4 regions of the Streptomyces sp. NPDC107559 genome follow, and region 3 is predicted to be linked to each of the others. Evidence: riboswitches for the same ligand, from Rfam matches in the RefSeq annotation. Region 3 holds a riboswitch; each other region holds the start of a gene.
The links. A riboswitch is a leader RNA that binds a small molecule or an ion and turns the genes downstream of it on or off. The one in region 3 is predicted to bind cobalamin.
Positions count from the first base shown of each region.

Region 1: another riboswitch for cobalamin. It lies ahead of ACZ7OY_RS26495 (ribonucleoside-diphosphate reductase subunit alpha); the one in region 3 lies ahead of metE (5-methyltetrahydropteroyltriglutamate--homocysteine S-methyltransferase).
Region 2: another riboswitch for cobalamin. It lies ahead of ACZ7OY_RS30565 ((2Fe-2S) ferredoxin domain-containing protein); the one in region 3 lies ahead of metE (5-methyltetrahydropteroyltriglutamate--homocysteine S-methyltransferase).
Region 4: another riboswitch for cobalamin. It lies ahead of ACZ7OY_RS06390 (cobalamin biosynthesis protein); the one in region 3 lies ahead of metE (5-methyltetrahydropteroyltriglutamate--homocysteine S-methyltransferase).

Region 1 covers NZ_JBVKBD010000009.1:275,655-282,648, forward strand. Annotated here, with positions in the region: gene ACZ7OY_RS26490 (ribonucleotide-diphosphate reductase subunit beta) at 1-913, opposite strand, end outside; gene ACZ7OY_RS26495 (ribonucleoside-diphosphate reductase subunit alpha) at 913-3,279, opposite strand; cobalamin riboswitch at 3,402-3,545, opposite strand; gene mctP (monocarboxylate uptake permease MctP) at 3,846-5,456, opposite strand; gene ACZ7OY_RS26505 (DUF3311 domain-containing protein) at 5,453-5,728, opposite strand; gene ACZ7OY_RS26510 (GntR family transcriptional regulator) at 5,964-6,728, opposite strand.
Region 2 covers NZ_JBVKBD010000012.1:150,243-157,236, forward strand. Annotated here, with positions in the region: partial or broken gene ACZ7OY_RS30560 (5-methyltetrahydropteroyltriglutamate--homocysteine S-methyltransferase) at 1-706, opposite strand, end outside; cobalamin riboswitch at 712-887, shown strand; gene ACZ7OY_RS30565 ((2Fe-2S) ferredoxin domain-containing protein) at 1,069-1,464, shown strand; gene ACZ7OY_RS30570 (cysteine hydrolase family protein) at 1,486-2,166, opposite strand; gene ACZ7OY_RS30575 (alpha/beta fold hydrolase) at 2,333-3,115, shown strand; gene ACZ7OY_RS30580 (MBL fold metallo-hydrolase) at 3,142-3,906, opposite strand; gene ACZ7OY_RS30585 (hypothetical protein) at 4,061-4,450, opposite strand; gene ACZ7OY_RS30590 (ArsR/SmtB family transcription factor) at 4,594-5,595, opposite strand; gene ACZ7OY_RS30595 (MarR family winged helix-turn-helix transcriptional regulator) at 5,850-6,317, opposite strand; gene ACZ7OY_RS30600 (MFS transporter) at 6,597-6,994, shown strand, end outside.
Region 3 covers NZ_JBVKBD010000006.1:166,289-173,282, reverse strand. Annotated here, with positions in the region: gene ACZ7OY_RS19990 ((2Fe-2S) ferredoxin domain-containing protein) at 1-4, shown strand, start outside; gene metE (5-methyltetrahydropteroyltriglutamate--homocysteine S-methyltransferase) at 72-2,390, opposite strand; cobalamin riboswitch at 2,558-2,779, opposite strand; gene ACZ7OY_RS19980 (3-hydroxybutyryl-CoA dehydrogenase) at 2,966-3,835, opposite strand; gene aceB (malate synthase A) at 3,832-5,424, opposite strand; gene aceA (isocitrate lyase) at 5,526-6,809, opposite strand.
Region 4 covers NZ_JBVKBD010000001.1:1,490,478-1,497,471, forward strand. Annotated here, with positions in the region: gene cobN (cobaltochelatase subunit CobN) at 1-2,206, opposite strand, end outside; gene ACZ7OY_RS06385 (cobyric acid synthase) at 2,203-3,774, opposite strand; gene ACZ7OY_RS06390 (cobalamin biosynthesis protein) at 3,771-4,715, opposite strand; cobalamin riboswitch at 4,820-4,959, opposite strand; gene ACZ7OY_RS06395 (hypothetical protein) at 5,153-5,374, opposite strand; gene ACZ7OY_RS06400 (inorganic phosphate transporter) at 5,409-6,650, opposite strand.

The DNA of each region.
Region 1 (6,994 bases), on a different contig from region 3:
TGAAGGAGAAGGGGTTCTCCGAGCCGTACACCGGGGCGAAGCCGAGCCGGCTCAGCCGCTGGTCGGCGACGCACTCCAGGTACTGCCGCATCGAGTCGGTGTTCATGCCCGGCAGGCCGTCACCGCACAGGTCGCGCGCGAACTGCAGCTCGGCCTCGACGGCCTCCCGGAGCATGTCGGTGACCTGCTGCCGGAGTTCGTCGTCGAAGAGCTCCGGCTCCTCCTTGCGGACGGTGTCGACCACGTCGAAGGCGAAGCTCATGTGCATCGTCTCGTCGCGGAACACCCAGTTGGTGCCGGTGGCCAGACCGTGCAGCAGACCCCGGCTGCGGAACCAGTAGACGTACGCGAAGGCGCCGTAGAAGAACAGGCCCTCGATGCACGCGGCGAAGCAGATGAGGTTGAGCAGGAAGCGGCGGCGGTCGGCCTGGGTCTCCAGCCGGTCCAGCTTCTCGACCTCGTTGATCCACTTGAAGCAGAACTCGGCCTTCTCGCGGATGGAGGGGATGCTCTCCACGGCGTCGAAGGCGGCCGCCCGGTCCTCGGGATCGGGGAGGTAGGTGTCCAGCAGCGTCAGATAGAACTGGACGTGCACGGCCTCCTCGAACAGCTGGCGCGACAGGTACAGGCGCGCCTCCGGGGAGTTGATGTGCTTGTAGAGGGTCAGCACCAGGTTGTTCGCCACGATCGAGTCGCCCGTCGCGAAGAACGCGACCAGACGGCCGATCAGATGCTGCTCGGCCGGGGTCATCTTCGCGAGGTCGGTCACGTCCGAGTGGAGGTCGACCTCCTCCACGGTCCAGGTGTTCTTGATCGCGTCCCGGTAGCGCTCGTAGAAGTCCGGGTAGCGCATCGGGCGCAGCGTCAGCTCGAAGCCCGGGTCGAGGAGGTTCTGGTTACGGGTGGAGCTCATTACTGGCAGGCCTCGCAGGACTCGGGGTTCTCAAGGGAGCAGGCGACGGCGTCGGGGTCGGCCGTCTGCTGGACGGGGATGGTGGCCTGCGCCTGGGCCTGGGCGGCCCGCGCGATCCGGGTCGCCGGACGCGAACGCAGGTAGTACGTCGTCTTCAGGCCCGCCTTCCAGGCGTACGCGTACATCGAGGAGAGCTTGCCGATGGTCGGCGTCTCCAGGAACAGGTTCAGGGACTGCGCCTGGTCCAGGTACGGGGTGCGGGCCGCGGCCATGTCGATCAGGCCGCGCTGCGGGATCTCCCACGCCGTGCGGTACAGCGCCCGCACGTCGGCCGGGATCCACGCGAAGTCCTGCACCGAGCCGCTGGAGTCGCGCAGCGCCTCCCGGGTGCGGGCGTCCCACACGCCGAGGTCCTTGAGGTCCTGCACCAGGTAGGAGTTGACCTGGAGGAACTCGCCGGACAGCGTCTCGCGCTTGAACAGGTTGGAGACCTGCGGCTCGATGCACTCGTACACGCCCGCGATGGACGCGATGGTGGCGGTCGGCGCGATCGCCAGGAGCAGCGAGTTGCGCATCCCCGTGGCGGCGATGCGTGCGCGCAGGGCGGCCCAGCGCTCCGGCCAGGTGAGCTCGACGTCGTAGTGGTCGGGGTGCAGGACGCCCCGGGCGGTACGGGTCTTCTCCCAGGCCGGCAGCGGGCCGTTGCGCTCGGCGAGGTCGGCGGAGGCCTCGTACGCGGCGAGCATGATGCGCTCGGCGAGACGGGTGGACAGCTGCCTGGCCTCCGGGGAGTCGAAGGGCAGGCGCAGCTTGAAGAAGACGTCCTGGAGGCCCATCGCGCCGAGGCCGACGGGACGCCACTTCGCGTTGGAACGGCCCGCCTGCTCGGTCGGGTAGAAGTTGATGTCGACCACGCGGTCGAGGAAGGTGACCGCGGTGCGGACGGTCTCGTCCAGCCGCTCCCAGTCGATGTCACCGTCGACCACGAAGGCGCCGAGGTTGACCGAGCCCAGGTTGCAGACCGCCGTCTCGCCGTCGTTCGTGACCTCCAGGATCTCCGTGCAGAGGTTGGAGGAGTGGACGACGTGCCCCGGCTCGGCCGTCTGGTTGGCGGTGCGGTTGGCGGCGTCCTTGAAGGTCATCCAGCCGTTGCCGGTCTGCGCGAGGGTGCGCATCATGCGGCCGTACAGATCGCGGGCGGGCATCGTCTTCCGCGCCAGGCCCGCCGCCTCCGCCGCGCGGTAGGCCGCGTCGAACTCCTCGCCCCACAGGTCGACCAGCTCGGGCACGTCGGAGGGGGAGAACAGGGACCACTGCGCGTCGGCGTTCACGCGGCGCATGAACTCGTCCGGGATCCAGTGCGCGAGGTTGAGGTTGTGGGTACGGCGGGCGTCCTCGCCGGTGTTGTCGCGCAGCTCCAGGAACTCCTCGATGTCGGAGTGCCAGGTCTCCAGGTAGACCGCGGCGGCGCCCTTGCGCCGGCCGCCCTGGTTCACCGCGGCGACCGAGGCGTCGAGGGTCTTCAGGAACGGGACGATGCCGTTGGAGTGCCCGTTGGTGCCGCGGATCAGCGAACCGCGCGAACGGATCCGGGAGTACGACAGACCGATGCCGCCCGCGTGCTTGGAGAGCCGGGCGACCTGGTGGTAGCGGTCGTAGAGGGAGTCCAGCTCGTCCAGCGGGGAGTCGAGGAGGTAGCAGGACGACATCTGGGGGTGCCGCGTACCGGAGTTGAAGAGCGTGGGGGAGGAGGGGAGGTAGTCCAGGCGGCTCATCAGCCGGTAGAGCGCGGCGACCTCGTCCACCGAGCGGACCGAGTCGTCCTCGGCGAGGCCGGCGGCGACCCGCAGCATGAAGTGCTGGGGCGTCTCGATCACCTGACGGGTGATCGGGTGCCGCAGCAGATAGCGGCTGTGCAGGGTGCGCAGACCGAAGTAGCCGAACCGGTCATCGCCCTCGGTGTCGACGAGCGCGTCGAGGCGGGCGGCGTGGATACGGGTGAACTCCGCCGTACGGTCGGCGATGAGCCCTTCCCGGTGCCCGACGGCGACGGACTCGGTGAACGTCGTCACGCCCTGCGAGGCGGCCTCCGCGGCGATGCTGATGGTCAGCAGCCGGGCGGCCAGCCGCGAGTAGGCGGGATCGTCGGAGATGAGCCCCGCGGCCGCCTCCGTGGCCAGCTCGCGCAGCTCCGTCTCGTCCGCCCGCGCGGACCGGCCGCGCAGCGCGGCGGCGGCGACCCGGCCGGGGTCGGCGTCGGGGAGGTCGGAGGTCAGCTCGGTCAGGGTCCGCAGCAGCGCGGCACCGGGACCGTCGGTCTCCCTGGCCGGGGTGGCTGAAGCCGGATCGGCTGGCGCGATGGTCACGTGGGACTCTCCCTCGCTCGGCAGGGGCCTTGCGGAGGGCAGGGGGCGGCACACGAGCGCACGGGGCGTCGCGTCCACCGGTCCATTCCGCGAGACCCGGACGTCAAGGCACCCGGACCGGACGGCCGGGCGCGCGGTCGGCAGGTCCTCGGACTGGACGCGTGGATGCCCGCCGTAGGGCGGACAAGCACGGGTACACCGTTGCGGGACAGTTCCGGATTCGCACCGGATTCCCCTGCGGCGACAGCGAGCACGAGCATACATCTTGTGCCGGGCTGCGGTGCCACCACCAGATGTTGTGTCATGTCGGCTTCGGAGCGTGTCAGTCGCTCTTCTCGCGGGCGGCGGGCGGGGGCCCGGACGGCGCCGCGGCCGGGCTCCCCGCAGGCGCCGGACGGGCTCGTGGCGGGGCATCCGCCCGGCCCCTGGCGGCGGGCGGCGAGGGACGCGAAGGGGCGGCGGGGCCCTGTCGCCCCGCCGCCCCTCGTCCCCGCCCGGTGAACCCGGCGCAGAGGTGGTTCGGCGTCCTGCGCCGGTGTCGGCGCGCCGAATCCGGTACGCCGGTGTCAGTGCGCCGATCCGGCCGTGGCCGGCGGCAGCTCCACCTCCACGCCCGGGTCGCCCGCGTCCGCCGTGTAGTCCTGCGGGCTGGTCTCGTCGACGCCCTCGGGAGCCTTGACGGCCTTCAGGACGAAGGTGAGGACCACCGTGACGGCCACGTTGAGCACGAACGCCGTCAGACCGATGTAGCCGATCTCGCCGATGCCGGGGATCTCCTTCGAGCTGCCGCCGAAGTGCTTCTGGGTCGGTGAGGCCACCCCGTACGCGGCGAGCGTGCCGTACACCATGCCCACGGCCCAGCCCGCCAGCAGCGCCCAGCGGTGGCACCAGCGGGTGAACAGGCCGCCGACCAGGGCCGGGAAGGTCTGCAGGATCCAGATGCCGCCGAGCAGCTGGAAGTTGATCGCGACCGTCTTGTCCATGGTGAGGACGAAGACCAGGGCACCCACCTTCACCAGCAGCGACACCACCTTGGAGACCTGGGTCTCCTGCTTCGGGGTCGCGTCGGGCTTGATGAAGTCCTTGTAGATGTTGCGGGTGAAGAGGTTCGCGGCCGCGATGGACATGATGGCCGCGGGGACCAGGGCGCCGATGCCGATGGCGGCGAACGCCACCCCCGCGAACCAGTCCGGGAACATGTTCTCGAAGAGCTGGGGGATCGCCAGCTGGCCGTTGGTCACCTTCACCCCGGCCGCGATCGCCATGAAGCCGAGCAGCGCGAGCAGGCCCAGCATCAGCGAGTACAGCGGGAGGATCGTGGTGTTGCGGCGGATCACGTCGCGACTGCGACTGGACAGCGTCGCCGTGATCGAGTGCGGGTACATGAACAGCGCGAGCGCCGAACCGAGCGCCAGGGTGGCGTACGTCCACTGGCCCGCCTCGGGGGGTACGAGCCCGCCCGCACCGGCCGCCGTGTACTTGTCGCCGGCCGCCTTGAAGATCTCGTCGAAGCCGCCCAGCTTGATCGGGATGTAGATGATGGCCACCGCGATCACGATGTAGATCAGGGTGTCCTTCACGAACGCGATCAGGGCGGGGGCGCGCAGCCCCGAGGAGTAGGTGTAGGCGGCCAGCACGGCGAACGCGATGAGCAGCGGGAGGTCCTTCACGAACCAGTTGCTGTTCTCGCCGCCGCCGACGCCCATCACGTCCAGCACGGCCTGGATGCCGACCAGCTGGAGCGCGATGTACGGCATGGTGGCCAGGATGCCGGTGACGGCCACGGCCAGCGACAGGCTCTTGGAGCCGAAGCGGCCGCGGACGAAGTCCGACGTGGTGACGTATCCGTGCTTGTGCGACACCGACCACAGCCGGGGCAGGAAGGTGAAGATCAGCGGATAGACCAGGATCGTGTACGGCACCGCGAAGAAGCCCGCGGCACCCGCGGCGTAGACCGCGGCCGGCACGGCGACGAAGGTGTACGCCGTGTACAGGTCGCCGCCGAGCAGGAACCAGGTGATCCAGGTGCCGAAGGAGCGGCCGCCCAGACCCCACTCGTCGAGGGTGTGCTCGTTGTCGGCCCTGCGCCAGCGCGCGGCCAGGAAGCCCAGGGCCGTGACGGCCAGGAAGAAGAAGACGAAGACGCCGAGCGCGACGCCGTTGACCCCGTCCTTCACTGCGACACACCTTCCTTCCGGGCGGCGCGGGCGGCGCGGGCGCGCTGGTCGCGCTGCCACAGCTGGTACGCGGTCATCGTCAGTGCCGTGGAGAGCAGCACCCACAGCATCTGGTACCAGTAGAAGAACGGGATCCCGATGAACGTCGGATCCGTCTTGGCGTAGGACCCGACCCACAGCATCGCCACGAAGGGCGCGACGAGGCACAGGCCGATGACGGCGCGCACGGGCGTCATCACCGGCTCTCGGGTCACTTCTGGGGCTTCTGACATCTGGCGTTCCGTCCCCTCGTAGATCGCCTATGACGCGCAGGCAATCTAGGTCACGGTGTCACGGGAACGGAACCCCTCGTTCGTACAACACGCGCACCATGGGGGCGCTTTGGGCGCACCTAGGCCCCGGGGCGGCGCGCCCCGGGGCCTAGGTGGATCCGATGCCCGGTCAGTCCCGCGGGCGTTTCGGCCGCGCGAGGAATCAGTCCTGCGGGCGTTTCGGCCGCGCGAGGAATCAGTCCTGCGGGCGCTTGAGCCGTGCGACGAACTTGTACCGGTCGCCCCGGTAGACCGACCGCACCCACTCCACCGGCCGGCCGTCCTTGTCCAGCGAGTGCCGGGACAGCATCAGCATCGGCAGGCCGACGTCGGTGCCGAGCAGGCCCGCCTCGCGCGGGGTGGCCAGCGAGGTCTCGATGGTCTCCTCGGCCTCCGCGAGGTGGACGTCGTAGACCTCGGCGAGGGCGGTGTAGAGGGAGGTGTACTTCACCAGCGACCTGCGCAGCGCAGGGAAGCGTTTGGCCGAAAGATGGGTGGTCTCGATGGCCATCGGCTCGGCGTTGGCCATGCGCAGCCGCTCGATGCGCAGCACACGGCCGCCCGCGGTGATGTCGAGCAGACCGGCGAGGGTGTCGTCGGCGGTGATGTACCCGATGTCCAGGAGCTGCGAGGTGGGTTCGAGGCCCTGGGCGCGCATGTCCTCGGTGTACGAGGTGAGTTGGAGCGCCTGCGAGACCTTCGGCTTGGCGACGAACGTGCCCTTGCCCTGGATGCGTTCGAGGCGGCCCTCGACGACGAGTTCCTGGAGCGCCTGGCGGACGGTGGTGCGCGAGGTGTCGAACTCGGCCGCCAGGGTCCGCTCGGGCGGGACCGGGGTGCCGGGCGACTGGGTCTCCGTCATGTCCAGCAGGTGCTTCTTCAGGCGGTAGTACTTGGGCACACGCGCGGTACGGACGGTCGCCCCACCCTCGTTCTCCGCACTGCTGACGTCGGTGCTCATGCTCCGCCTTCCCGGCTTCCGGTGCCGAAGCGACCGACATGTCCGTCGGCCACGGCTCACATCGTGGCACGGCTTCGTGTGCACGGTGTCCCCTGTGGGTGACCTCGCACGTTCCGTGATCCCCTCTGTATACCGTCGAGGCTCTGGTTGGTCTAGTCCAAGGTGCTGTCGTGGCGGGTGTGGTCCAGGGGAATGCGGGCGTCCGTTCTGGTGCCTTGCGAAATGAAAAGTCCCTGCATATCGCGGTCACGTAACGGACGACTCGA
Region 2 (6,994 bases), on a different contig from region 3:
AGGACACGGGGAGTTCCGTACGGAGCGTGCGGGCGGCGGCGACCATGTTCTCCAGCGCGGCACGGGTCTCGGGCCAGCCGCGGGTCTTCAGGCCGCAGTCGGGGTTGACCCACAGGCGCTCGGCGGGAATCGCCCGGAGACCGGCCCGCAGCAGTTCGGCGGCCTCCTGCGCGCTCGGCACGCGGGGGGAGTGGATGTCGTAGACGCCGGGCCCGGCCTCGCGCGGGTAGCCCTGGGCGGCGAGTTCGCGGGCGACCTGCATGCGGGAGCGGGCGGCCTCCAGGCTGATGACGTCGGCGTCGAGGTCGTCGATGGCCCGGACGACGTCGCCGAACTCGGCGTAGCACATATGGGTGTGGATCTGGGTGTCCGGGCGTACACCGCTGGTGGTGAGCCGGAACGCCTCCGTGGCCCAGGCCAGATACGCGGCGTGGCCGGCGGCCCGCAGCGGCAGGGTCTCGCGCAGGGCGGGTTCGTCCACCTGGATCACCGAGGTCCCGGCCCTCTCGAGGTCGCCCACCTCGTCGCGCAGCGCGAGAGCGACCTGCCGGGCGGTGTCGGCGAGGGGCTGGTCGTCGCGGACGAAGGACCAGGCGAGCATGGTGACCGGTCCGGTGAGCATGCCCTTGACCGGGCGTGAGGTCAGGGACTGGGCGTACGTCGTCCAGCGCACGGTCATCGGCTCGGGGCGGGAGATGTCGCCGGCGGACTTGATAGCCTCGGCGGGCCAGTCGAGCCACACCCGAGGCCAGGGAATCCGGTGCGAATCCGGAACTGACGCGCAGCGGTGAGGGGGACGGGCGGGGCACGACGCCACTGGGAGACCGGGAAGGCGCCCCGACCGGACGAACCCGAGTCCGAAGACCTGCTGGCACCTTCGCGCCCCGGCGTGGAGGGACGTCCGCAGGCCAGGCTCCGCGTACGAGCCCCGACCCCAGAGGCATGCCCGTGCTCCGTACCCCGCCCCTCTGCGCACCGAGGTCGCCCGCGACCCGGGACACCCCGCGATCCGCTTCCTGCGGCCGGTCGTCCGCACTGGATCCCGCCCGAAGCGGAGTGTGAGGAGCGATGCCTCGACAGCGCCATGAAGCAGCCGGCCCGGTGCAGGCCCTGGCCGGACCGGCACCGTGCCGCGCCGTCGTCTGCCGGGACTGCTGCTGCGGAACCCCGAAAGTCACCGGCGTCGACCACGACCGCCAACTCGCCCGCCTGGCCGAGGAGGTACCCGTACGCGTCTCGGACTGCCTCGGCGTGTGCGAACACGCCAACGTGGTCGTCGTCCAGCCCTCCGCTGCCGCACGTGCCGCAGGAGCCCGCCCGGTCTGGCTCGGGCTCGTCAACGACCCCGACGCCACCGAGGACATCGCCGCCTGGATCCAGGCCGGCGGCCCCGGCGTCGCCCCCTGCCCCGCCATTCTCGACCTCTACGTCTTCACGCCGCCGCGCAAGGCGGCAACCTCCTGACGGCCGGCGTCCCGATCGGTGTCAGCCCGCGTCGGCGGTGTGTCCGAGCAGCAGCCCTTCGACTGCGGCGGTGCCGAGGATCTGGACACCGATGCCCGCGAGCTCCGTCAGGGCCGAGTCCGTCACCCGGGAGACCGCGTCCCGCACCAGGGCGACCCGGAAGTCCCGTTCCGACGCCTGCATGATGCTGGCCCGCGGGCAGTTGGGCAGGTTGCACCCAGCGAACACCAGCGTGTCGACGCCGAGTTCACGCAGCAGATCCGCCAGGCAGGTGCGGTAGAAGGCACCCCAGCGCGGCTTGAAGACCGCATGGTCGTACGGCCCCAACCGCTGAGGCCGGCCGGACAGCAGCAGCGCCGGGTCCAGGGCGGGCGCGTCCTCCGGCAGGAGCCCGTCGGCCGGCTCACTGCCCGGTGTGCCGGGCGCGGCGATCCGCACCCCGGACTCCAGCAGCCCGCGCCGTACCAGATCGGCGTTGCCCCCGCCTTCCTCGTACAAGCGCACCACGTGCACCACAGGTCGCCCGGCAGCGCGGAAGGCGGACACGGTCCGCCGCAGCGCGGGCAGGATCTCCGTCGTCCCCGGTACCCCGTACGGGGCTTCGGAGAGGAAGTCGCGCTGCACATCGATCGTGATGAGCGCGGAGGTCGCGAAGTGCGGTGCGGTGTAGGGCTCTTGGGGCTCTGTCCCGGTCGACGTCATGGCCCGACCCTATGCGACCGCCCGACCCAGGACACCGAGCTCGGCGGGCGGGCTTCTCCCAGGTCAGCGGGTAATGCCCGGGTGCCGGGCGACGTTGGTGTTCCGGTACGGCTCTGCGGCGGGCCGGCGCATCGGATCACCGTGGTGGTGTTGATAGGTTGGCTCGATGGAGCGTGCGGTAGGGGACGTGCCGGTGCACTGCGTGGAGTACGGCGAAGGCAGGCCGGTGCTGGTGCTGCACGGAGCGGGGGTCGACCACCGCGAGGCCGTTGCCTGCTTCGAACCGGCCCTGGGGGCCCGTGACGGCTACCGGCGGATCTATCCTGACCTCCCCGGAATGGGGCGCACCCCCGCACCTGCGTCTGTGCGCAGCGCCGACGACGTTCTCGACGTGCTGCTCGGCTTCGCCGACGAGGTCGCGGGCGCGGACGACCTTCTCGTCGTCGGCCACTCGGCCGGCGCCTACTATGCCCAGGGGATCGCAGCTCGACGGCCCGACCGGGTCGCCGGGCTGGCCCTCGTGTGTCCACTGCTCACCGGGGTTCGAGACATCCCGGCACATCACGCGGTGGTCGCGGCGGACGATCTGGGCACCGAGGAGTTCCGCCGCTATTTCGTGGTTCAGTCGCCGGCGATGCTCGACCGCTTTGAGCGGTTCGTCGCACCGGCGATCCCGCTGGTCGACGAGGCCGCCATGGAGCGGATCGGCGGGCGATGGGAGCTCGAGGCGACCGAGGGGCGGGCGTACCAGGGTCCGGCACTCGTCGTGGCCGGCCGGCAGGACTCCGTCGTCGGGTACGTGGCGGCCGCGGACCTGCTCGACCGGTACCCGCGGGCCACCCTGGCCGTGCTGGACGGCGCCGGCCACGCGCTTCCGCACGAGCAGCCGAGGATCCTGGCAGGGCTGATCGACAACTGGCTGGCCCGGGCGGCCCTTGCGGCCGCGTAGGAGGCGATGACGCCGAAGTCCGTCGTTCATCCGGACGAGAGCCGGGCCTGCTCCAGGTTGGACCGGTGGGGGCCGGCGAGCCAGTCCTGGTCGAGCCGCGAGTCGACCGGTTCCGCTGCCCGCCGCAGTGCGTCGACGTACGCCTGATCGGCGGCGAGACGCGCCGCCACCTCCGGCCCCTCGGCAACGGCCCCGTGGCCGGGGATCACGACATCGACGTGCCGGGCGGCCTGACCGAGCCGGTCGAGTGCCTTCCCGTAGGCCTCCACCTGATCGTCCTCGCGGACGTCGAGGAGCGGGATCAGGACGTCGGAGAGCATGTCGCCGGCGAGCAGGACGCCACGGTCCGCGAGGAGGACCGCGGTGTGGCCGACAGCGTGCGCCCGATGCTCGATGATCTCGCCCGGCACCGGTCCGCCGTCCACGGGCAGCGGGGTGACGAGCGCGACCAGGTCGAGAGGGACGCCGGACGCGCTCTCCGCCGCCATCGCCCGCGCCCGCTCCCGGACTTGACCGGCGCGCCGGGCCGCGGCCGGGGCGGCGTAGCGCGGCACGTCGCCGAACCGGGGATGCCAGAGCAGATGGTCCCAGTGGGGATGAGTGCAGAACCCGGCGACCACCGGGATGCCGAGCCGGTCCACATCATCGGCGAGTCCGTCCAACTCGGCGCCGTGGATGCCGGGATCGATCAGGACCAGCCCGTCCTCCCCGCGCACCACGACGGAATTGGCCCAGACCCACTCGCTCTGCCGGACCCAGACGCCGTCGGCGACCTGCTTCAGCTCGCCCATCTCCACTCCCAGCGCTCGGTTGCAGTGCTGAGACCGTGTTCCGCAGCCGGATTCATCGCCGGCGGCGCCGGTTGGACCCGGGTCCGGCCCTGCGGTGCCCGGCCGCCTCCGCAGCGCGGCCGGGCATCCTCGGCTGTCGCGAGCGCACCTGGGGTCAGTAGGCGACGAGGCCCCGGACTTGAGAGGTGTTGAAGACGAGCCAGAACTTGGTGCCGTCCTTCACGTCCGTGGCCGCGAGTCCCCAGGTGTTGGCGTAGACGGTGCGCATGCTGTTGCAGTAGTAGCCGCCGCTGGACGGCTCGAAACAGGTCTGCACCCTCACCGTCGTGGTGATCTTCACGTTGATGTCGTTGCAGTACGACGTCGTGTAGCGGTAGTTGGGGTCAGCTGCGGGCCAGTGCCAGTTGTCGTCGGTGCCGGTGATGGTCTTGGCGCTGTCGTAGCAGGACGTGGCCGCCGAGGCGGGTGACGCGGGGGCGAGCAGCAGCACCCCGGCAACGGCGGAGGCCGCCGCGGTGACCGCGATCATCTTTCGTCTGTTCATGATTTTCCCCCTGTTGATGCAGGCACGCGGTCTCTCCGCGCTCGGGAACTGCACGCGCCCAGCGTCGCGGCGCGGAGTGCGGGCCACAACACTGTCCAATCCTGATGCGAAAGGCCTGCCCACAGGGGAGGTCGGCTGGCCGGTCAGTACGTGCCGGAGCGCGCGCGGGGGGCGCCGTTGTGTTCCAGCAGGCGCAGTCCCAGCGCGGTCGCGGAGTACAAGGTGCGCGGGCCGTCCGGCAGCGAGGTCGCCAGCCCTGCCTCGCAGAGCACGTTCAGGTGGTAGCTGGTGATGCTGACCGGCTTCCCGGCGCGACGGGCCAGTTCCCCGCACGAGTCACCGGCGGCCGCCGCCCGCAGCACGGCTGCCCGGGTGGTGCCCAGCAGGGCGGCGAGAGCGTCGCGGCCGGTGCCCTCCTGTGGAGTGCCCCACCACTGGGGGGTGCGGTGGACGGGGTAGACCACGACAGGGGGCAGGTCAGGATCGATCCAGGTGACGGGCAGGCGCCAGCAGAACGCGGAGGGGATCAGCAGCAGCCCGCGGCCGTCGAGATGCACGTCCCGGTCCTGCGGATAGTCGGCCTCCAGCACGGGATCCTGCCAGCGCAGGCACGGCCGGAGGCTGTCGAGCACGGCGGCGACACCTCCCCGCATGAACGCCCGGGCCCGCAGGGCCTGGTCGGCGGCCACCAGAGCCTCGACGCGCGGCCAGTACGGCCCGAGCACGTGCGTGTGGTAACCGTCCAGGGCTCGGCCGAGCAGGGCCAGCCCCTCACGCTCGCCCCGGACGAGCGGACCCGCCCATCGGGGCAACGGACCCAGCGCTGTGAGCTCGCGCGTCAGACGGTCCCGCGGTGTCGACAGGACCGCGTCCAAGCCTGCCTCGATGCCGTGCTGGCCGGCGAGCGGGGTGAGCAGATCCGGGAAGTCACCCCTCGGGGGCGCGAGGGTGCGGACCATGGCTCCGAGCCAGGGCGGGAGGGTCCGTATCCGAGCGCGGGCATCGCCACGCCAACGGTCGAACACCGCACGGCCTTCGCGGTTGCCGAGCAGATTCGCGCTCAGCACCAGTTCCCATAACGGATCCGGACGGGCTGCGACACGGGTCCTGCCCAGGTCGGCGGCGGTGAAATGAAATCGCAGCACGCCCACGCGGTTCCCCCTCGGTCCACATTGCGCGGAGCCCCACCCGGCTACGCCGAGACCGGTACTCGACCCGTGACCGTCGCCTGACGAGCAGGTGCGGCACCGGGGTGAGTCGTGCCGGACCCGTGCCGGACCTGTGCCGGATCTCCGGGTCTCCGGAGCCCTCGGCCGGCCGGTCCCCGAGACTCTATGCCGGGAGATGCGCTGCGGGCACCCTGCGGTGAAACGAGGTCGGCCCGCCCGTGTTCCGACGGTTACGGGCGGGCCGCCGGGGCGTCCGCGGCCTCGACCGCTTCGACCAGCGGGGCCAGCTCCGGGTTCTTCGCCGCCTCGTCGAGCGCCTCTCGCAGGGCCGCGTCGTTGGTCGGCCGGGCCCGTTCGAGGAGCGCCAGGCCGGACGCGGTGACGTCGGTGTAGATGCCGCGGCGGTCGGTCGGGCACAGATACCGGGACAGCAGGCCCCGGTCCTCCAGCCGGGAGACGAGGCGGGTGGTGGCGCTCTGGCTGAGCACGACCGCGTCGGCGACCTGCTTCATCTGGAGGTGTCCGCCCTCGCCGTCGTGCTGACGGCTGAGCACGTCGAGGAGCGAGTACTCGCGGACGCTGAGTTCGTGCCCGGACTGCAGAGCGCGCTCGATACGTGTCTCGATCTTGCCGTGCAGGAGGGAGAGCGCGCCCCATCCGCTGGCGAGGGCGGTGAGGGCGGGGTCTGTGGCGGTCATGGGTCCGTATCTCCTTCCGGGGGACAGGGTCCAGGATAGGCGCGAAAAAAATTACCGGCCAGGGCCCATAGGTGGCGGACGCAAGTATCCCGGGCGGTCGCGCCCCCGTCCCGTCGGTGCCGCCGCCCGCACTCATGCGCGGGGTCCGGTCCGCGAGCTCCCTCCGAGACGTCTGTCATGTCGCACGAGGGTTAGCCGCGCTTGCACTTATAGCGCGTATGCAACTATTGTCTGAGCGTCTAAAGAGCTCCCTCAAGCAACACCTGGAAGGCCGAGACCATGCCTCTCGCACTCCTCGCCCTGGCCATCGGCGCCTTCGGAATCGGCACCACCGAATTCGTGATCATGGGGCTGCTGCCCGACATCGCCGCCACCTACGGCGTCTCCATCCCCACGGCGGGCCTGCTGGTCACCGGCTACGCCCTCGGCGTCGTCGTCGGCGCGCCGCTGCTGACAGTGCTCGGCAACAAGGTGAGCCGCAAGCGGATGCTCATGCTGCTGATGGGCCTGTTCGTGCTCGGCAACATACTGTCCGCACTCGCCCCCAGCTTCGGGATGATGCTGACCGGCCGCGTGATCACCTCGCTCGCCCACGGCTCCTTCTTCGGCCTCGGGTCCGTCGTCGCCGCCGACCTCGTCGCCCCGGACAAGAAGGCCGGCGCCATCGCCACCATGTT
Region 3 (6,994 bases):
CTGAGCCCGCCCCCTCAGGCCATCGCGGCGGGCCGGGACGCCCCAAGCGTCCCGGCCCGCCAGGATGTGGATCAGGACGAGGGCAGCTCACCCCGGACGGTGCGGGCCGCCGCGACCAGGTTCTCCAGCGAGGCGCGGGTCTCGGGCCAGCCACGGGTCTTCAGACCGCAGTCGGGGTTGACCCACAGTCGCTCGGCGGGGATCGCCTTCAGGCCGGTTCGCAGCAGTTCGGCGGCCTCCTGGGCGCTCGGGACGCGTGGGGAGTGGATGTCGTAGACACCGGGTCCGGCCTCGCGCGGGTAGCCGTGGGCGGCGAGTTCGCGGGCGACCTGCATGTGGGAGCGGGCGGCCTCCAGGCTGATGACGTCGGCGTCGAGGTCGTCGATGGCCTGGACGACGTCGCCGAACTCGGCGTAGCACATGTGCGTATGGATCTGCGTGTCCGGCCGCACCCCGCTCGTGCTGAGCCGGAACGCCTCGGTTGCCCACGTCAGGTACGCGCTGTGGTCGGCGGCCCGCAGCGGCAGGGTCTCACGCAGGGCGGGTTCGTCGACCTGGATGACCGAGGTGCCGGCGGCCTCCAGATCGTTCACCTCGTCGCGCAGGGCGAGGGCGACCTGTCGTGCGGTGTTGCCGAGAGGCTGGTCGTCGCGGACGAAGGACCAGGCGAGCATGGTGACCGGTCCGGTGAGCATGCCCTTGACGGGGCGCGAGGTCAGGGACTGGGCATAGGTCGTCCAACGTACTGTCATCGGTTCGGGGCGTGAGATGTCGCCGGCCAGGATCGGCGGGCGGACATAGCGGGTGCCGTAGGACTGGACCCAGCCGTGCTGGGTGGCGAGGTAGCCGGTGAGCTGCTCGGCGAAGTACTGCACCATGTCGTTGCGCTCGGGCTCGCCGTGCACGAGGACGTCGATGCCGGTCTTCTCCTGGAAGGAGATGACCTCTCGGATCTCTGTCTTGATGCGTTCCTCGTAACCGTGGGTGTCGATCCGTCCGGTGCGCAGGTCGGCGCGTGCGGTGCGCAGTTCGCCGGTCTGCGGGAAGGAGCCGATGGTCGTCGTGGGCAGCAGCGGCAGGCCGAGGTGGGCGCGCTGGGCGGCGGCCCGTTCGGCGTACGGCTGGGAGCGGCGGGCGTCTTCGTCCGTCACGGCCGCGGTGCGGGCCCGCACGGCGGGGTCGCGGGTGATGGGTGAGGTGGCGCGGGAGGCGAGGTGGGCGCGGTTGGCGGCGAGTTCGCCGGTGATGGTGTCGGTGCCCTGGGCGAGGCCCTTGGCGAGGGCGACGATCTCGGCGGTCTTCTGCTGGGCGAAGGCCAGCCAGCGCTGGATCTGCGGGTCGATGTCCCGCTCCGCGGACGCGTCCAGCGGGACATGGAGCAGGGAGCAGGAGGCGGACACGTCGACCCGGTCGGCGAGCCCGAGGAGGGTGCCGAGGGTGGACAGGGACTTCTGGAGGTCGTTGATCCAGATGTTGCGGCCGTTGACGACACCGGCGACCAGGCGCTTGCCGGGCAGTCCGCCGACGGCGGCCAGGGCGTCCAGGTTGGCGGACGCCGCCTCGGTGAAGTCGAGGGCGAGTCCCTCGACCGGTGCCTTGGCGAGCACCGGCAGGGCGTCGCCGAGGTGGTCGAAGTAGGAGGCGACGAGCAGCTTGGGCCGGTCGCCGAGGGCACCGAGGTCGCGGAAGGCACGCTCGGCGGCGTTCAGTTCGGCCGGGGTGCGGTCCTGGACCAGGGCGGGCTCGTCGAGCTGCACCCACTCGGCGCCGGCCGCGCGCAGGTCGGCGAGTACTTCGGCGTACACGGGCAGGAGACGGTCCAGCAGCGTCAGCGGCTCGAAGTCCGCGGCCACGCCCGGGGCGGGCTTGGCGAGCAGGAGGTAGGTGACCGGGCCGACCAGGACGGGCCGGGCCGTGAGACCCAGTGCCAGGACTTCCTTCAGCTCGGTGACCTGCTTGGTGGAGTCGGCCGCGAAGACGGTGTCGGGGCCGAGTTCGGGGACCAGGTAGTGGTAGTTGGTGTCGAACCACTTGGTCATCTCCAGCGGCGCGACGTCCTGGGTGCCGCGGGCCATGGCGAAATACCCGTCGAGCGCGTCGGCCGCCACCGCGTCGCGATGCCGCTCGGGGATCGCGCCCACCATGACGGTCGTGTCCAAGACGTGGTCGTAGTACGAGAAATCACCGGTCGGCACCTCGTGGACGCCGGCGTCGGCGAGCGACTGCCAGTTGCTCCGGCGCAGTTCGGCGGCGGTGTCCCGGAGGGCGCCCGCGGTGACACGGCCCCTCCAATACCCCTCGACGGCCTTCTTGAGTTCCCGGTTCCGGCCCTGGCGGGGGTAGCCGTACACGGTGGCCCGTGCTGCCGCGGCTGCGGACTTGCTGGTCACGGAGATCTCCTTCGCGAGATGAATCCCTGAGATCCCGGGAACGGGACGAGAGCGCGAAGGGGTGACGAACCGGACGGCGACGACTCCGCGCGACACACGCACGGTCGTCCCGTCTGGATGTACGCCGACCGCCCTCGAGGTCACCGGGGTGTCCGCGCGCGGAGTGGTCCGCACACGGGCAGTTGGCAGGTCTTCGGACTCGCGGACACGCCCTCCTTGACGGAGGACACCTAGTGGCCGTCGCTTCCCAGGCCCGGTACCTCGGACCCAGTGCGTATGACGGCGGTCGTTCCCGCTCACCGCTGCGGGGCAGTCCCGGATTCCCACCGGGTTCCCTCTTGCGACACCCCGCCTGGCTGACGGGGCGAACCAGCTGCCCGGCCAGCCTACGGGGTTTCGCCCAGTGCGGTACGGCGCCGTCCAGCATTCGGAAGGTGACACAGAGCACCCGGGAACGGAGAGCCGAATGGGCGGGAAGCGCGTGCGCACGCGCTTCCCGCCCATCCCCTGTCGGCCGCTACCGGGACCCCCACGCCGGTGACGGTGCGGGCCCGATGCCGCGTAGTGCCAGGACCTCAGCCCTGGTCGTACGTGTGGAACCCGCGGCCTGCCTTGCGGCCGAGCAGTCCGGCCTCCACCATCCGCTGGAGCAGCGGAGGCGGGGCGTAGAGCGGCTCGCGGAACTCGTCGTACAGCGACTCCGCGATGGAGGCGACGGTGTCCAGGCCGATGAGGTCGGCCAGCCTGAGCGGGCCCATGGGGTGGGCGCAGCCCAGTTCCATGCCGGTGTCGATGTCGGTGACGGTGGCGAACCCGGACTCCGCCATACGGACGGCGGCGAGCACGTAGGGGATCAGCAGCGAGTTCACGACGAACCCGGCGCGGTCCTGGGAGCGGATGACCGTCTTGCCGAGCGTGCCGGCGGCGAATTCCTCGACCGCGGTGGTCGTGTCGGCCGAGGTGTGCAGCGAGGTGACCACCTCGACCAGCGGGAGGACGGGGACGGGGTTGAAGAAGTGCAGGCCCACGACCCGGTCCGCGCGGGCGGTCGCCATGCCGAGCCGCATGATCGGGAGGGAGGAGGTGTTGGTGGCCAGGACCGCCGCCGGGTCCTCGACGATCTTGTCGAGGGCGGCGAAGACCTCGGTCTTGGCATCGGGGTTCTCGACTACGGCCTCGATGACGAGTTGCCGGTCGGCCAGGTCGTCCAGACTGCCGGTGAACACCATCCGGGCGAGGGCGTCCTGTGCCGCCACCCGGTCCAGCTTGCCGCGCCGGACCGCCCGGTCGAGGGACGCGCCCACCCGGTCCCGTGCCGTGCGGGCGGCGACCGCGTCCACTTCGCAGACCACGGTGTCCAGCCCGGCCCGCGCGCACACCTCGGCGATGCCGGTGCCCATCTGCCCGCCGCCGACGACGCCGACGCGTGTGATGCCCGCGCTCATGCCTGGACCTCGGTCCGGCGCACGAGGTGGCGGCTGTAGGCGTCCGGCGTGAAGAACATCGGCAACTCGCTCGTCATCGCGGTCCGTTCGAAGAGGGCGCGGATCTCGTCGACGGGCGCCCACGGATACGCGGCACCGAGGGCGGCGATCTCGTCGTCGACGAGTTGTTCCACCGTCCGGCGGTCGATGACCCGGTGCCGGAGCCACTGCCAGATCTGCACGCGGGCGATCTCCGCGGTGGCCGCGTCCTCCATCAGCCCGTCGAGCGCGACCGCGCCCTGCCCGCGCAGCCAGGCGGCGTAGTACCGCAGGGCGACCGAGACATTGGTGCGCACCCCGTCGGCGGAGGGCGGCCCACTGATCCGTCGCACCGACAGCAGGTCCGCGGGAGCCACGTCGGCATCGTCACGGGTGCGGTCGAGCTGGTGGGGCCGGTCGGCGAGGACGCTGTCGAAGACTTCGCGGCAGACGGGGACGAGCGCGGGATGCGCCACCCAGGAGCCGTCGAAGCCGTCCTCGGCCTCGCGCTCCTTGTCCAGGCGGACCTTGGCGAGGGCAGCCTCGTTCGCGGCCGCGTCCCTGCCCGGCACCTGCGCGGCCATGCCGCCGATGGCGTGCGCCCCGCGCTTGTGGCAGGTGCGCACGAGCAGCTCGGTGTAGGCCCGCATGAACGGGGCGGTCATCGTGACCTTGGCGCGGTCGGGCAGCAGGAAGTCCGTGCGGTGGCCGAAGGTCTTGATGACGCTGAACAGGTAGTCCCAGCGGCCCGCGTTGAGGCCGGAACTGTGCTCGCGCAGCTCGTGGAGGATCTCCTCCATCTCGAAGGCGGCGGTGATCGTCTCGATGAGGACGGTGGCGCGGACGGTTCCGCGCGGGATGCCGAGAAGCTCCTGGGCGAGGACGAAGACGTCGTTCCACAGGCGGGCCTCGTAGCGGTTCTCCAGCTTGGGAAGGTAGAAGTACGGGCCGTGCCCGGCGTCGATCTGCCGCTGGGCGCAGTGGAAGAAGTAGAGGCCGAAGTCGACGAGGGCGGCGGGCACGGGCCGGCCGTCGAGTTCCAGGTGCTCCTCGTCCAGGTGCCAGCCGCGCGGGCGGACCATGATGGTGGCGAGCTGCTCGCCGAGCCGGTATTCCTTGCCTTCCGGTGTGGTGAAGTCGATCCGCCGCTCGACGGCGTCGAGCAGGTTGAGCTGTCCGTCGACGACGTTGTCCCACAAGGGCGCGGTGGCGTCCTCGAAGTCCGCCATCCACACCTTGGCGCCGGAGTTGAGGGCGTTGACGGTCATACGGCGGTCCGGCGGTCCGGTGATCTCCACGCGGCGGTCGGTCAGACCGGGCGCGGGCGGCGCCACCCGCCAGGAGGGGTCGTCGCGCACGGGGGCGGTGACCATGGGGAAGTCCAGCGGAGAGCCCGACGCCAGCCGCAGTGCCTGCCGTCGGCGTTCCTTCAACAGGGTCTGGCGCCGCGGCTCGAACGTCTCGGCCAGACGGCGGACGAAGTCCAGGGCGGCGGGAGTGAGGATCTCGTCGTGCCGGGGGCCGGGCGCGGCCACGACACGGATCTGCTGCGTGAGTGTGGTGGTGGACATCGGGCTCTCCTGAGGGGTGGGAGCGGAGGGGGACGCGGACGGTCGTCCGCCCTCCGCCGGGCCAAGGGCTCGGCCGCCGGCAGAGCGTGCGGCCCGGCCGCCTAGTGGAACTGCTCTTCCTCCGTGGAGCCCGACAGGGCGGTCGTGGAGGAGGCGGGGTTGACGGCGGTGGAGACGAGGTCGAAGTAGCCGGTGCCGACCTCGCGCTGGTGCCTGACGGCCGTGAAGCCCTGGGCCTGCGCCGCGAACTCCTTCTCCTGGAGGTCGACGTAGGCGGTCATGCCGTGTTCGGCGTAGCCGCGGGCCAGGTCGAACATGCCGTGGTTGAGCGAGTGGAAGCCGGCCAGGGTGATGAACTGGAAGCGGTAGCCCATCGCGCCCAGCTCCCGCTGGAACTTGGCGATCTGGTCGTCGTCCAGGGCGGCCTTCCAGTTGAAGGACGGCGAGCAGTTGTAGGCGAGCATCTGGTCCGGGTACCGCGCGTGGATCGCCTCGGCGAACTCGCGGGCCTGCTCCAGGTCCGGGGTGCCGGTCTCGACCCAGATGAGGTCGGCGTACGGCGCGTAGGCCAGACCACGGGCGATCACGGGGGCCATGCCGTTCTGCACGCGGTAGAAGCCCTCCGCCGTGCGCTCGCCGGTCACGAATTGGGCGTCGCGCTCGTCGACGTCGCTGGTCAGCAGGTTGGCGGCGAGCGCGTCGGTCCGGGCGACGATCACGGTCGGCACGTCGGCGATGTCGGCGGCGAGCCGGGCCGCGTTCAGGGTGCGGATGTGCTGCGAGGTCGGCACCAGGACCTTGCCGCCCAGGTGCCCGCACTTCTTCTCCGAGGCGAGCTGGTCCTCGTAGTGGATGCCCGCCGCGCCGGCCGCGATCATCGCCTTGGTCAGTTCGAAGGCGTTGAGCGGGCCGCCGAAGCCGGCCTCCGCGTCGGCCACGATCGGCGCGAGCCAGTCGGTGGTGTCACCGGCGTTCTCGGCGGTGGCGATCTGGTCGGCGCGCAGCAGCGCGTTGTTGATCCGGCGCACCACCTGGGGCACCGAGTTGACCGGGTACAGGCTCTGGTCGGGGTAGGTGTGGCCCGCCTGGTTGGCGTCGGCGGCGACCTGCCAGCCGGACAGGTAGATAGCCTGAAGGCCCGCCCGGACCTGCTGGACGGCCTGGCCGCCGGTGAGCGCGCCGAGGGCGTGGATGTAGTCGCGCTCGTGCAGTTGGCGCCAGAGCCGCTCGGCGCCGCGCCGGGCCAGGGTGTGCTCCTCGCGGACGCTGCCGGACAGCCGTACCACATCCTCGGCGCTGTAGGTGCGCTCGATGCCCTTCCACCGGGGGTCGGTGGCCCAGCGCCGTGCGAGTTCCTCCGCCGCCTGCGTCGTCGCCTCTGCCATGACTGTCACCGTCTCCTCGTTCTGTACGGGTTGCCAATGCCGCTATCCGGATGGACCGGTGTGGCACTGTGTGTCCTTGCTGAATTGCGGCCCGCCGTCACCTGGGGAGGTGGAGCTGAGCGATGTTGCCGGTGCAGATCGCTGCCGTTGCCGGGATCTCCGACGTCAGGGCTGAAATCGCGCCC
Region 4 (6,994 bases), on a different contig from region 3:
TCGCGTCGGCCGCCGTCCGGGCCGGGCCCTCGACGAGGTCCGTCAGCTCGACCGGGACCTTCACGGGCGCGCCCGGTTCGGCGAGCAACTCCTTCTCCACCAGGCCGAAGTGCGCGGCCAGGGCGGCCCGCAGACCGGGCAGCGCGTTCGCCGCGCCGCCCCACACCTGCGAGGCGCGCAGCACGGCGAGCACGAGGTTCACCCGCGGCTCGGCCTCCGGGCCGCCGCCGAGGATGTGCAGCCCGTCGCGGATCTGCACGTCCTTGATCTCGCAGAGGTAGCCGTCGATGTGCATCACGAACTCGTCGAAGTCGCCGTCGTCGGGCTGCTCGTCGACATGCAGGTCGTGGTGGAGTTCGGCGGCCTTGACCAGCGTCCAGATCTGGGCGCGGACGGCCGGGGCCTTGGCCGGGTCCAGGTCGGACACGAGCGCGTACTCGTCGAGGAGCTGCTCCAGCTTGGCCAGGTCGCCGTAGGTGTCGGCGCGGGCCATCGGCGGTACGAGGTGGTCGACGACGGTGGCGTGGCCGCGCCGCTTGGCCTGGGTGCCCTCGCCGGGGTCGTTGACGATGAACGGGTAGACCAGGGGGAGTTCGCCGAGGACGGCGTCGGGCGCGCAGCCGCCGCTCAGCCCGAGTCCCTTGCCCGGCAGCCATTCCATCGTGCCGTGCTTGCCCATGTGGACGATCGCGTCGGCCCCGAAGCCCCCCTCCGACGGAGCGGCCTCCAGCCAGCGGTAGGCGGCCAGGTAGTGGTGCGACGGGGGCATGTCGGGGTCGTGGTAGATCGCGATCGGGTTCTCTCCGAAGCCGCGCGGCGGCTGGATCATCACGACGACGTTCCCGAACCGGAGGGAGGCGAGGACGATGTCGTCGCCGTCGACGTACAGCGAGCCCGGCGGCTCGCCCCACGCCTCCAGCATCCCGTCCCGGAGCGCGGGGTCGAGCCGGTCGAACCAGGCCCGGTAGTCGGCCAGCGGCACCCGGGCGGGCGCCGCGGCCAGCTGCTCCTCGGTCAGCCACTCGACGTCGTGGCCGCCGGCCGCGATCAGCCGGTGGATCAGCTCGTCGCCGTTGTCGGGGTGCCCCTCGACCGTGTATCCGGCGTCCCTGAGCGCGTCCAGGACCCGGACGGCCGAGGCGGGCGTGTCCAGCCCGACCGCGTTGCCGACCCGCGAGTGCTTGGTGGGGTAGGCGGTGAAGACCAGCGCGAGCTTCTTCTGCGCGTTCGGCTTGTACCCCAGCCGCGCGTGCCGTACGGCGATCCCGGCCACCCGCGCGGCCCGCTCCGGGTCGGCGACGTAGACGGGCACCTCGTCCGGGCCCTGCTCCTTGAAGGAGAACGGCACGGTGATCAGGCGTCCGTCGAACTCCGGGATGGCGACCTGCATGGCCGCGTCCATGGGGGACAGGGCGGCGTCGGACTCGTGCCAGGCGGCGCGCGAGGAGGTGAGGCACAGCCCCTGGAGGACGGGTACGTCGAGGTCGGCGAGCGCCCCGATGTCCCACGCCTCCTCGTCCCCGCCCGCGGAGGCCCGCGAGGCGTGCGTGCCGCCCGCCGCCAGGACGGTGGCGACGATCGCGTCCGTCCGGCCGAGGATCCCGTACAGCCCGGGGTCGGCGCCGCGCAGCGAACCGCAGTACACGGCCAGCGCGTTGGCGCCGCGCGCCTCGATCGCCTCGCACAGGGTGTCCACGAAGCCGGTGTTGCCGCTGAGTTCGTGGGCGCGGTAGAAGAGCACGCCGACCGTGGGCCGGCCCTCGGCGAAGGCACGCTCGCCGTGGACGCCGTACTCGGGCATCTTCTGCGGCCCGTCGAAGCCCTCACCGGTCAGCAGCACGGTGTCGGACAGGAACCGGGCCAGCTCCGTGAGGTTCGCGGTGCCGCCCTCGACGAGATAGCGCAGGGCCTCCGCGACCACACCGGCCGGCACCGACGACTCGGCCATCAGCTCGGCGTCCGGCACGGACTCCCCGCCCAGCAGCACGGTCGGGATCCCGGACGCCTTCAGCACGGCCAGCCCGTCCTCCCAGGCCCGCTTCCCGCCCAGCAGCCGTACGACGGCGACGTCCGCGCCCCGGATCAGTCCGGGCAGCTCCTCCGCGACGTCGACCCGGGTCGGGTTGCCGATCCGGTAGGGGCCGTCGCAGGCGCGCGCCGCCAGCAGATCGGTGTCGGCCGTCGACAACAACAACACTGTGCTCATGCGGGCGCTCCCGGGGGGATGAAGGGCAGTCCTTGCGGCGCGCCGGACTCGATGAGCCGCCACAGCGCGTCCGTGTCCGCGTGCTGTTCGATCAGATCGCCGAGCAGGTCGAGCTGCTCCTCGCGCAGCGCGGCGAACGAGGTGTCGGGGGCCGGCACGAAACGGCGGCCCGCGGCGGCCGCCACCTCGCGCAGGAACGCCCGCCGGAATCCGTCCGACTCCAGGGAGCCGTGCCAGTGAGTGCCCCAGACGGCGCCGACCCGGCAGCCGTCGAGGCGGTGCCCGGCGCCGTCGGAGAAGAACGGCTCGCCGCCGGTGACGTCGGCGACCCCGTGATGGATCTCGTACCCCTCGACGTGCTCGCCGAGGGCCTGGCCGACGGGCCGGGTGAGCGTCTTCTCGCGGGCGAAGCGCACCCGTACGGGCAGCAGGCCGAGCCCGTCGACGTGCCCCGCGCGGCTCTCGACCTCGTCCTCGATGTGCTCGCCGAGGATCTGGAAGCCGCCGCAGACGCCGAGCACCGGCCGGCCCTCGGCGGCCCTGCGCGCGATGGCGTCCGCGAGGCCGCGCTCGCGCAGCCATCGGAGCGCGCCGACCGTGCCCCGGGTCCCGGGGATGACGACCAGGTCGGCGTCGGCGAGTTCCTCGGGCCGATCCACGAACCGCACGACGACGCCCGGTTCGGCGGCGAGCGCGTCCACGTCCGTGAAGTTGGACATGAGCGGGACCGCGCAGACGGCGACCCGCAGGACGTCCTCGCCGACGGGGGCGGCGACGGTCGACTCCCGGACGGCACCGCGCAGGGAGACGCGCAGTCCGTCCTCCTCGTCGATGCCGAGACCGTGCCGGAAGGGCAGCACACCGTACGTCCGCCGCCCGGTGAGGCCGCGCAGCATGTCGAGCCCGGGTTCGAGCAGGGACACGTCGCCCCGGAACTTGTTGACGAGGAACCCGGCGACCAGCTCCTGGTCCTCGGGCGAGAGCAGGGCGACCGTGCCGAAGAAGGAGGCGAAGACACCGCCGCGGTCGATGTCGCCGACGACGAGGACGGGCAGCCGCGCGTTGCGGGCGATGCCCATGTTCACGATGTCGGTCCGGCGCAGGTTGATCTCGGCCGGGCTGCCGGCCCCCTCACAGATCACCGCGTCATACGTGCCCCGCAACTCGGCGAGGCAGTCGAGGACGGTGCCGAGCAGCGCCTGCTGCCGACCGCCGTGCAGCCTTTCCCCGGGGGACGCCCCCTCGGACTCCCCGAAGAACCCGCGTGCGGTCATCTCGCCCACCGGCTTGCCCATCAGCACGACCTGGCTGCTGCGGTCGCTGCCGGGCTTGAGCAGCACGGGGTTCATCAGCGCGGTCGGCTCGATCCGGCAGGCCTGGGCCTGCATCGCCTGGGCCCGCCCGATCTCGGCGCCCTCGCGGGTGACGAACGAGTTGAGGGACATGTTCTGCGCCTTGAAGGGCGCGACCTTGACGCCCTGCCGCACCAGCCACCGGCAGATCCCCGCGGTGACGACGCTCTTGCCCGCGTCGGAGGTGGTGCCGGCGACCAGGAGACCACCGTTCATGAGTCACGTTCCTTCACGAGGAGGCGCGCGGCGGCACAGACGCCGAGCGCGAGCCAGCCGACGCGCCGGGACAGCCGTACCGCCCGGTCGATGTCCGAGGCACGGACGTCACGTCCGTGGGCACCGTTGAGCACGGGCCGGTGCTCGACCCGTCCGGCGTAGGAGAGGGTCCCGCCCAGCCGCACGCCGAGGGATCCGGCGAACGAGGCCTCCACGGGACCGGCGTTGGGACTGGGATGTCTGGCGGCGTCGGCCCGCCAGGCCCGTACGGCGCCGCGCGGATCGTCTCCGGCCAGGGCCGCGAGGGCGGCCGTGAGGCGGGCCCCCGGCCAGCCGGCGGCGTCGTCGAGCCGGGCGGAGGCCCATCCGTAGCGGCGGTGGCGGGGCGACTTGTGGCCGACCATGGCGTCGAGGGTGTTCACGGCGCGGAAGCCGAGCAGCCCCGGCACCCCGCCGACGGCTCCCCACACCAGCGCGCCGACGACGGCGTCGGAGGTGTTCTCGGCGACCGACTCGACGACCGCCCGCGCGATCCCGTCCGCGTCGAGGGCCTGGGGGTCGCGGCCGCACAGGTGCGGCAGCCGGGCGCGGGCGCCCACGACGTCCCCGGCCTCCAGGGCGCGCCCGATGGCGCGGGCCTCCCGGGCGAGTGAGGTGCCCCCGACGACGGCCCAGGTGGCGGTGGCGGTGAGCGCCACGGAGGCGGCGCCGGAGGTACGTACGGCGCGGGTGGCCACGGCTCCGAGCGCCACGGCGCCGCCGGCGCACACCAGGGTGTGCAGCGCGCCCTGGCCCCGGTGGTCCCGCCACAACGCCCGTTCCACGGCTGCGGCCGCACGCCCGAACAGCGCGACCGGGTGCCCGCGGCGTGGATCGCCGAGGAACAGGTCGCCCAGGAGGCCCGCGGTGGCGCCGTACGCGAAGACGCGATCGGCACGCACCGGCTCAGCCGATCGTGGCGGTACCGGGCAGTGACCTGGTGCTGAGACTCAATCGGCAGCCGAGCATGGCGACATGTCCTCACTCAGGGTGTCCACGCCCTGGTTCGACGAGACCGACGGCGAGAGTTCCTGGCTCCCGGGGATTGCTACCCCGGTCACAGTGGCGGGACCGCGCCGGATTCGCACCGGCTTCCTCTTGTGTCGTCGTAGATGGCTCCGGCAGTCCACCACGGGCCCTGAAGGGCCGTCAACCTGCTCTTGACCTGGGACGGAGGAGTGTGTGCAGCCCCACACACGGCGGGCGGCGGGAAGGGCGGGCGAGGAGGAGGGCGGGCCCGGGAAAGGGCGGGCAACGAGAAGGGCGGGCAACGAGAAGGGCGGGAGGAACCCGTGGGTTCCTCCCGCCCCTGGAGAACGGTGTGCCGGATGGCGGTGGGTCAGGCGACGATCAGGTAGATCCCGTAGCCCACCGCGGCCGTGCAGGCCGCGAAGCACGCGTACGCGCCCGTCACCGCGAGTGCGGCGGAGCCGCCCTGCGCGGAGGCCCGCTCCTGGCGGGAGAGGCCCATGATGCCGAGGGTGAACAGGGCCACGAGGGCCACGGTGACCACGAGGCTGACGCCGAACACGGAGCCCAGGGCTGCCCAGTCGATGTTCATGGTGAGGCTTCCTTACTTACCGGGTGCGCGGGGCTCAGACGGCGGCGGCCGGCGGGGCGACCGGGTCGGCCGTGGCGGCCGGGGCGGGGATCGTGGCCGTGAGGGTCTCGGTCACCGTGCCGGCGGGGGGCGGGGTCACCGCGGCGATCGCCGTGGTCACGACGCCGGCCGGCTCGTGGGTGTCGTTGACGTTGTTGCTGTCGACGACCTCGCGGCGGGAGATCTTCCAGATCGCGGCGCTGGAGGCGACCAGGAAGACGGCGACGACCGCCGTGCCCCAGTCACCCAGGTCCGTCACGGACTCGGCGAGCGCGCCGACCAGGGCGGCGGCCGGCAGGGTCAGGCCCCAGGCGACGAACATGCGGGTCGCGGTGGACCAGCGCACCACACCGCCCTTGCGGCCCAGGCCCGCGCCCATCACGGAGCCGGAGACCGAGTGGGTGGTGGAGAGGGAGAAGCCGAGGTGGGAGGAGGCCAGGATGACCGTCGCGGCGCTGGTCTGGGCGGCGAAGCCCTGCTGCGGCTGGAGTTCGGTCAGGCCCTTGCCCATGGTGCGGATGATGCGCCAGCCGCCGAGGTAGGTGCCGAGCGCGATGGCCAGACCGGCGGAGAGGATGACCCAGACCGGCGGGTCGGAGTCGGGCGCGACGGCGCCGCCGGCGACCAGGGCGAGGGTGATGATGCCCATCGTCTTCTGCGCGTCGTTGGTGCCGTGGGCCAGCGAGACCAGGCCGGCCGAGGCGATCTGGCCGGTGCGGAAGCCCTTCGCGGCGGCCTTGCCGTCGGCCTTCTTGCCCAGCTGGTAGGAGAGCCGGGTGGCGAGCATCGCGGCGACGCCGGCGACGATCGGGGCCGCGACGGCCGGGATCAGCACCTTGGTGACGAGCGCGTCTCCGTGGACGGCGCCGGTGCCCGCCGAGGCGATGGTGGCGCCGATCAGGCCGCCCATGAGGGCGTGCGAGGAGCTGGAGGGCAGACCCACCAGCCAGGTCAGCAGGTTCCAGAGGATCGCGCCGACCAGTGCGGCGAAGATGACCTCGGGGCGGATGCCGGTCTCGTCGACGAGACCCTTGGAGATCGTGTTGGCGACCTCCACGGAGAGGAAGGCGCCCACGAGGTTGAGGGTGGCCGACATGGCCACCGCAACCTTGGGCTTGAGCGCACCGGTCGAGATGGTCGTGGCCATCGCGTTGGCGGTGTCGTGAAAACCGTTCGTGAAATCGAACGCAAGTGCGGTTACCACCACAATCGCGAGGATCAGCGAGAAGTTTTCCATTTACCCAGGCAATCTTTCGAAGTCGTTGGCGCGACGAACGTAGGTAACTTGGGTGAACGGAAGATGAACTAGGGCAGGCATCGTGGTGTCCTAAATGGGCGTCAGTCATTCCGCTTAACGGGGTGGAGGGTAGGCGCCGCACGGCCTTCGGCCCCAAAGGGACGTTTTCGGACACCCCGCCGAGCCCCGGAGGAGATCCTGGTCACGTGTCACCCGTCACCTGCCGGGCCTCGGGTGCCGGGTGCCGGCTCGGTTGTGGGCTGTGGCCGCGCGAGGGCACGATCGCGGCAGGGCCGGACCGGGCCGTGACGCTGCGAGCGGGGCGGACCGGGTGTCCGGGGGAC